One region of the Rhizobium sp. R86522 genome, then DNA from elsewhere that is predicted to be linked to it. Evidence: predicted binding sites of a transcription regulator. Region 1 holds the regulator's gene; the other holds the start of a gene.

Evidence for each region. Region 1 encodes LexA, which represses DNA repair genes until DNA is damaged. Its sites were predicted from a motif close to TGTTCNNNNTGTGTTCNG; they were not measured.
Region 2: the regulator LexA is predicted to act here: its motif matches at 1,416-1,433, upstream of dnaE (DNA polymerase III subunit alpha).

The regions. Positions count from the first base shown of each region.
Region 1 covers NZ_JAXHBX010000001.1:1,663,447-1,667,669, forward strand. The annotation lists gene kdsA (3-deoxy-8-phosphooctulonate synthase) at 1-678, opposite strand, end outside; gene SJY08_RS07890 (VOC family protein) at 675-1,568, opposite strand; gene SJY08_RS07895 (DUF1003 domain-containing protein) at 1,589-2,137, opposite strand; gene lexA (transcriptional repressor LexA) at 2,348-3,064, shown strand; gene SJY08_RS07905 (ComEC/Rec2 family competence protein) at 3,058-4,223, opposite strand, start outside.
Region 2 covers NZ_JAXHBX010000001.1:2,035,015-2,039,237, forward strand. The annotation lists gene dnaE (DNA polymerase III subunit alpha) at 1-1,193, opposite strand, end outside; gene SJY08_RS09845 (ABC transporter ATP-binding protein) at 1,534-2,223, opposite strand; gene SJY08_RS09850 (lipoprotein-releasing ABC transporter permease subunit) at 2,238-3,545, opposite strand; gene proS (proline--tRNA ligase) at 3,610-4,223, opposite strand, start outside.

The DNA.
Region 1 (4,223 bases):
GACGAATTCCCGCTGGCCACCAGAGGACCCACCCTGCCCGCCCGGCTGCTGGACCGAATGGGTGGCGTCGAACACGACAGGTGCGCCCATGGCCGCCATGATCGGCAGCGAGCGCATGTCGGAGACCAGCGTGTTGTAGCCGAAGGAGGCACCACGCTCGCAGAGCAGGACGTTCGGATTGCCGGAACCGGTGATCTTGTTCAGGACATTCTTCATGTCCCAGGGCGCCAGGAACTGGCCCTTCTTGACGTTGATCGCCCGACCGGTCTTCGCCGCAGCCACCAGCAGGTCTGTCTGGCGGCAGAGGAAGGCCGGGATCTGCAGGATATCAACGGTCGGGGCAACGGCGGTGCATTGCTCTTCCGTGTGGATGTCGGTGAGAACCGGAACGCCGAATTCCTTCTTGATGTCGGCGAAGACTTCCATTGCCGTTTCCAGGCCAATGCCGCGCTCAGCAGACAGCGAGGTGCGGTTCGCCTTGTCGAAGGATGACTTGTAGACAAGGCCGAGTCCGAGTTCGCGGCAGAGCTCGACGAGCTGGCCGGCGATCATGAAGGCATGGTCGCGGCTTTCCATCTGGCAGGGACCAGCGATCAAGGCAAAACGGCCCTTCTGGGAGAAGACGGCCTTGGCCGCGCCTTCGCCAACGACGACTTCCGAATTGGGGGACACGCTCATTTCAACTCCTCGAAGGCAAAGGTAACACCCTGCCCCTTCTCCGGCGCGACGACGAGGCGTGCGCCCGTTTTTTGATAGGTGACGCCCTTAGCAGCGAGGCAGGCTTCTGTCACGCCGAGATCATCAACCGCGAAAACCACGGCTGCCCCGACGAGCCCCCGTTCCGAGACCGCCACGTCCTGTCCGAAGTGAAGCCGGAAACCCTCCGGTGTCAGGACATCGACGGACGTATGGGCGGCCTGGATGGAGAGGCCGAAGGAATGGGCCGTGACATCGCGCTGGTCGAGGACCATTTCCAGCAGATATTGGAAGTCGCTCGGGTTCTCTTCGACCAGCACCACGCTTCGAATCCCTGCTGCGCCATTGGCATGTACGAGCAGGGCCCCCCGATCGGTCGGGAGAGGATTGATGCGCTGACAGGCGAAGGCGAAGAAATCAGGCGCGCGCAGGTCTGCGGCAAAGGCGAGGCGGAACGAACCCTCCGCGGTCCGCCCATCCGGAAAACGAAACTGGCGTGCGAAATCAAGCACAGGGCCGGCACTCATGCCGTCTTGGCGATACTGCGAATCGTCAGCCAACGCGTCCTGCGTCTTCACGACAATGCCGGAGAGGCCCTCGCCTCGTCGAAAGCGAAAGGCCTGATCGCGAGCGACAAAGACATTGCCCATGCGCGCCGCTTCCAGACAGTCCTCTCGGCTGCCGACCGCCAGCGGTTCCAGATAGGTGTCGTCAGCGAAGAACACACAGGCATTCTCTGTGCCGAACGGGTGGCGGGCATCCGCCGCAACGGTAAAGCCGAGACGCCCGAGCCTGTCGCGGGCGGTTTCGAGCTCGAAGACCGGCAGGACGAGATGATCGATGGCGCGGGCTGAGGAAATGGGATTGGACATGTTTGCTCTCGATTAATTCTTCAGTCTTGAGAATTGTGCGCCTGGCTTGAAAGGGTCTCGATCGCCTGGCGCAGCGCATTAATCTCCTGGCGCGCCTCGCGCAGCTCTTTCACCACCTCCTCGTCGATCTTGTGGTGCAAGGCCAATACCTCGATCTCTGCCTTGAGATTGATCTCGTAGTCTTTCGCCGCCATGAAGCGATCCCGCTCGGTCTGGCGGTTCTGGCTCATCATGATGATCGGTGCCTGGATGGCGGCGAGCATCGACAAGAGCAGGTTCAGGAAGATGAACGGATAAGGATCGAGCGCACCTGTTGCCAGAATCACCGTGTTGAGGATGACCCAGGCGACCAAAAACAGCATGAAGCCGATGATGAAACCCCAGGAACCACCGACCCGTGCGATGCCATCAGCGACCCGCTGGCCGAACGTGGCATGAGCCAGAAAGTCCTCGCCGGCATTGGTCGACACCGTGCGTCGCTCGCGCGCCCGCTTCAGCACCTTCTGCTCTGCTGACGAAAGATCGGATGACGACTTTCCCAGAACGAGCTTCTCGATATCCTTCAGCATTTACAGCATCCTTGAGGGCGGTTTGCCTGATGTGTGGGGGGCGGATCTGCACTCTCCTCTGCAACACGCCAAAATCCGACAGTTTCAAGACCTTTGTCCGCGGCTATCGCATTTTATCACTGGCTCTTCACAAAAATTTATCCCCTTGCGGAACACAACTGGAACATATAGTGTCTGTTCTGTATTTGTTTCACCTCGGGGGCACCGCATATGCTGACGCGCAAGCAACAGGAACTGCTTCTCTTCATCCATGAACGGATGAAGGAATCGGGTGTCCCGCCGTCCTTCGACGAGATGAAGGATGCGCTGGACCTCGCATCGAAATCCGGGATCCATCGCCTGATCACTGCGCTCGAGGAACGCGGCTTCATCCGACGCTTGCCGAACCGGGCTCGTGCACTGGAGGTCATCAAGCTTCCGGAAGCCTATTCGCCAAGCATCCAGCCGCGCCGCGGCTTTGCGCCGAGCGTGATCGAGGGCAGTCTCGGCAAGACGCCGCCGGCGCCAGCACTGACAAAGCCGCCCGTCGAAGACAACGGCTCGTCCGTCTCGGTTCCGGTCATGGGCCGAATCGCAGCCGGTGTGCCGATTTCAGCCATTCAGAACAACACTCACGACATCACGGTACCGGCGGAGATGATCGGCGCGGGCGATCACTACGCGCTTGAGGTCAAGGGCGATTCGATGATTGAGGCCGGTATTCTTGACGGCGATACGGTTATCATCCGCAATGCCTCGAACGCCAATCCCGGTGACATCATCGTGGCGCTCGTCGACGACGAGGAGGCGACACTCAAACGCTTCCGCCGCCGCGGCGCATCGATTGCGCTGGAGGCCGCCAATCCGGCTTACGAAACCCGTATCTTCCCGCCGGATCGCGTCAAGATCCAGGGCAAGCTGGTGGGCCTCATTCGCCGCTATCACTGATCGGGCTTCGGCCTCGGTCGGACGTTCCTAGTCGGACCCGCAAATTCATGCGTGTTATCGGAAAGGCCGCTGCGCCAGTCGTAAAGTCGGTGCGCAGTCCAAGGTCTTGAGGGTCCGTCGAGCGCTGACCTGACCGTCATGGCTTGTGAGGTGGCGGCTAGGCCCGCGACCTCGAGGGAGCCGGTTGCGCGCTGGCTCGCCTCGGAAATCAGGAGCGCGCCAGAGCGGCAGGTTTTGACGCGCGTGCGCGCCGACAGAACCACGATATCAGCGCGGTCGCAGGCTGCGCCGATGAGGTCCGGGCGTTCCAGCGTCAGCAGCGTGTTGCCGTTCTCCAGTCTGATGGCACAGGCCTGCTTTACGCAGGTGAACTGTTCTCTCCCGGCGGCCTTGAGTAGGCTATAAAATACAGCCTCTGCGAGTTTGCGCTGCTCCTCCGACAGGGTTTGGCCATTACGCCATTCTGGCGCTGGCGGCAGGGGGGCGGTCTCGAGCATCACCGGGCGCCTTGGTTCATCGATGCCGAGCACGGGTCGCCATTGATCGAAGATGAAGGCAGGCGGGCGGGCTCGGTTGATTGCAATGATGGACGTGTCGTCATTTGCGACCCGAATCGCGACCAACCGAGCGTCCTCGCTGATCATCAGTTCGCCACCCGGGGGTCGTGGAGCAAGGAAGGCAGCAGCGAGCGTTGCGACGATGAGAGCCGTGCCGACATGCCTGATCGGGGTTCTGAGTAGCATCAGCAAGAGCATGCCGGCGATTGCGCCGGGCATGAACCATGCCGGCAGACGCGGGAAGACGTAGCCGCCGCCCCAGCCGGAGACGGTGTGAGCGACAATGAGCACCATTTCCAGGCCCTGTCCCATGATCCAGAAGAACGGCGCGTCGAGGCCAAATGGCATGAGCAGCATGGCAATGAAGCCGGACGGCATCACGACCAGCGAGATCAGCGGCATGGCGGCGAGGTTTGCCTCCAGTCCATGGGTCGACAGCCGGTGGAAATGGCTGATGGCAAAGATGGCGGTCGAGACCCCGCCGATGAAGGAGGTCGCCAGCGTCCCACCGACGAACATGGCAAACCCCGCCACAATCCGCATGGCAAGCGAGCGGGCTTTGGGCAGGATCGCGCGCGGTCGCGCCCGCCACCCGGCATAAC
Region 2 (4,223 bases), 370 kb from region 1:
GCGACGAGCGAGCCCGCACCCGAACCACGGCCCGGACCGACCGGGATGTCATGCTGTTTCGCCCATTTGATGAAGTCCGAAACGATCAGGAAGTAGCCTGGGAACTTCATGCGTTCGATGACCGAGAGCTCGAACTCCAGCCGGTCGCGATAATCCTTTTCCTCGTAGCCCGGCGCCATGCCGAGGGCTGTCAGACGCTGGTCGAGCCCCTCCTCCGCCTGACGGCGCAGCTCGAGTGCTTCCTCGCGTTCGGCTTCTTCCGGATCGTCGCTGCCACCGGTAAAGCGCGGCAAGATGGGCTTGCGGGTATCGAGAACGAAGCAGCAGCGACGGGCGATCTCGACGGAATTCTCCAGCGCTTCCGGCAGGTCGGCGAAGAGCTTCATCATATCCGCCCGGCTCTTCAGATAATGATCGGGGGTCAGGCGGAAGCGGTCGTCGTTCGAGACGATGGCATTGTGAGCGACCGCCATCAGGGCGTCATGGGCATCGTAATCGTCGCGGGCCGGGAAGAAAGCCTCGTTGGTCGCGACCAGCGGCAGATCATGCTCATAGGCGAGCTGGACCATGCGCCGCTCATGCGTGCGATCATAGTCGCCATGGCGCTGCAGTTCGACATAAAGGCGATCGCCGAACAGGTGCTTCAATGCGACGAGGCGGCTTTCGGCCTGGGTCTTGTGACCGTCTTTGAGGATACGATCGACCGGCCCGCCACCGGCGCCCGTCAACAGGATCAGGCCCTCGGTGCCGCTCTCTTCGAGCCAGGAAAGCTTTACATGGGTCGGCTGCCCCGCGTCGCCGCCGAGATAGGCCCGGCTGACGAGATCGACGAGGCGCTCATAGCCGTCAGCGTCGGAGGCCAGGACCACAACCGACGGCAGATCCGGCATATGGCCATTACCGCCGCGCTTCTCGCCGGTCGAATCTTCCATGTCGATCGACAGCTGGCAGCCGATGATCGGCTGGATGCCATCGCCGAGCGCCTTCTGGGAAAACTCGAGCGCAACGAAAAGATTGTTTGTGTCAGTGATCGCGATCGCCGGCTGGTCGTCGGCGACAGCTTTGCCAAGGATCTTCTTGAGCGGCAGAGCGCCCTCAAGCAGCGAATAGGCAGAATGCACCCGCAAGTGCACGAAACCCGGGCCATCACCCAGTCCACCGGACGCCTGCCTGTCGACGCTGTCCTCGCCCATACCGCTTCATTCCCTGATTTCTGAATCGGTCGTGATTTTCGGCTTTCAGGCTCACGAAGTCCAGAAGGAAGTCGGGCGGCAAAGCCTTCCTCACCAGCTTTGCCGCCCGCAGTATCAGAGCGCCATCATCAGCAGAGCCATGCTGGATACGAAAACGGCCATCGAGGCAAATGCAGCAACGTCACGAAGAATTTCGGTCATTTCTGTCTCCTTGTCCCTTTATGTTTTTATTTTGTTCCGCTCTTGTTCCAATGTCAACCTAAAAAAACCGCAACCTCGGCTGAACAAACTCCACCGAGGCGCACGGCCATCAGGCAAGAAGACAGAAACTGGAGAGAGGTCAGACCTGGAATTCGACGACCTTGCCATCGACCAGGGTGACGCAGCGGTCCATCCGGCGGGCGATGTCGTGATTGTGGGTCGCAATCATCGCTGACAAACCAGACTGGCGGACCAGTGCTTCGAGCGCCGAGAAGACATAACTTGCCGTCTCGGGATCGAGGTTGCCGGTCGGTTCGTCGGCAAGCAGCACCAGCGGGGCGTTGGCGACTGCGCGGGCGATCGCCACGCGCTGCTGTTCGCCGCCGGAGAGTTCGGCCGGGCGGTGATCGGCGCGATTGCCGACACGCATGTAGTCGAGAAGCTGCTTGGCGCGTTCGGCGGCCTCCGGCTTGGTGAGCCCGGCGATCAGCTGCGGCATCATCACGTTTTCCAGCGCGGTGAATTCGGGCAGCAGATGGTGGAACTGATAGACGAAGCCGATCGACTTTCGGCGAATTGCGGTGCGCTGCTCGTCGCCCAGTTCCTGGCAGGCAACGCCGCCAACCGTCACGTCGCCGCCATCGGGGTGCTCAAGAAGCCCGGCAACATGCAGAAGCGTAGACTTGCCGGTGCCCGACGGGGCGACCAGCGCCACGGTCTCGCCAGTGCGCAAGGTAAAGTCCGCACCTTTCAGGATCGAGAGCACGGTTTCGCCCTGACCGTAATGGCGATCGATGCCGGCAAGCGAGAGAACCACGTCTTTTGCCATTGATTTCGGCATCCTCATTCGTAACGCAGGGCCTGGACAGGATCCAGGCGCGAGGCCCGCCAGGCCGGGAAGATGGTGGCCATAAAGGACAGGCTGAGCGCCATGATGACCACCGAGATGGTCTCACTCGCATTCATGTCCGCCGGCAGCTGGCTCAGGAAATAAAGCTCGGGATCGAAGAGCATCGTTCCCGACACCCAGGAGAAGAACTGGCGGATGCTTTCGATGTTGAGACACACGACCACACCCATCACGACGCCGGCAAGCGTGCCGGCCGTGCCGATCGCTGCACCCGTCATGAAGAAGATGCGCATGATGGCGCCCGATGTCGCGCCCATGGTGCGCAGGATCGCGATGTCGCTCGCCTTGTCCTTCACCAGCATGATCAGGCCGGAGATGATATTGAGCGCCGCAACAAGCACGATCAGCGTCAGGATCATGAACATGACGTTGCGCTCGACCTGGAGCGCCGAGAAGAAGGTCTGGTTGCGCTGGCGCCAGTCGGTCAGGAAGATCTGGCGGCCGGCGGCTTCCTCGATCAGCGGGCGCAGTTCGTCGACGGCGTCAGGATCCGAAATGAAGAGCTCGATCGACTGCACGATGCCTTCGACGTTGAAATAGAGCTGCAATTCCTCAAGCGGCATATAGATGATCGACGCATCATATTCCGACATGCCGATCTCGAAGATGGCCGCAACGGGGTAGGACTTCACGCGCGGATTGACGCCGAGCGGCGTGATGTCGCCTTCGGGCGAAACCAGCGTAATCGTATCACCGGCGGACAAGCCCAGTTGGGCTGCCATGCGCGAGCCGATCAGCACGCCCTGCCCCGTGGCAAAGCCGACCATGTCGCCCTGTCGGATATTGGAGGAGACGACGGTGAGCTTGGTCAGGTCATCCGGACGGATGCCGCGCACCAGCGCACCCGTGCCAGCGCCCTGGCGACCCGAGGCAAGCGTCTGGCCTTCAACCAGCGGCAGCGCCATGGTGACGCCCGGAACGGCAGCAAAGCGCTCGGCAAGCCCCGCATAATCGGTCAGCGGCTGATCGACGGCTTGAACGATCATGTGGCCATTGATGCCGAGAATGCGCGAGACGAGTTCGGTGCGGAAGCCGTTCATCACCGCCATGACGATGATCAGCGTCGCCACACCGAGCATGATGCCGATGAAGGAGAAGCCGGCAATGACGGAAATGAAGGCTTCCTTGCGCCGGGCGCGCAGATAGCGCCAGGCCACCATGCGTTCAAAGCCGGAAAAGGCGCGCGCTGATGCGGCCTTGTCCGTGTCCACCGTCTCTTTGCCAACGGCCGTCGTCGCCATGGTTTCTCCTTGCCTCGGGATCAAGTCTCAAGACCCGACCTTGGTTCGGCGTAAGGCTTTTGCCTCAGGCCGTCAGCTTGTTGATCGCCGCTTCGATCGTCAGCGTCTCACGGGCACCGGTCTTGCGGTCCTTGAGCTCGACTTCGCCGGCAGCGACGGCACGCGGGCCCGCAATGACCTGGACCGGCACGCCGATCAGATCGGCAGTCGCGAACTTCGTACCCGCACGATCGTCGGTGTCGTCGTAGAGCACGTCCTTGCCGGCATTCTGCAGCGCGACGTAGAGGCGATCGCAGGTCGTGTCGCAGCCCTCGTCACCCGGCTTCATGTTGATGACAACAGCATCGAAGGGCGCGACCGAAGCCGGCCAGATGATTCCGTTCTCGTCATGCGAGGCTTCGATGATGGCCGGAACAAGGCGCGTCGGACCGATACCGTAGGAACCCATGTGGACAAGATGCTCCTTGCCGTCGGGCCCTTGCACCTTGGCGCCCATTGGCTCGGAATATTTGGTGCCGAAATAGAAGATGTGACCGACCTCGATGCCGCGCGCCGAGAGACGATCATTCTCACCGATGGCGTCAAAGGCGGCTTCGTCATGCATTTCGGAGGTGGCGGCGTAAACCGAGGTCCACTTGTCAAAAACGGACTGCAGGCCATCAACGCTGTCGAAATCGG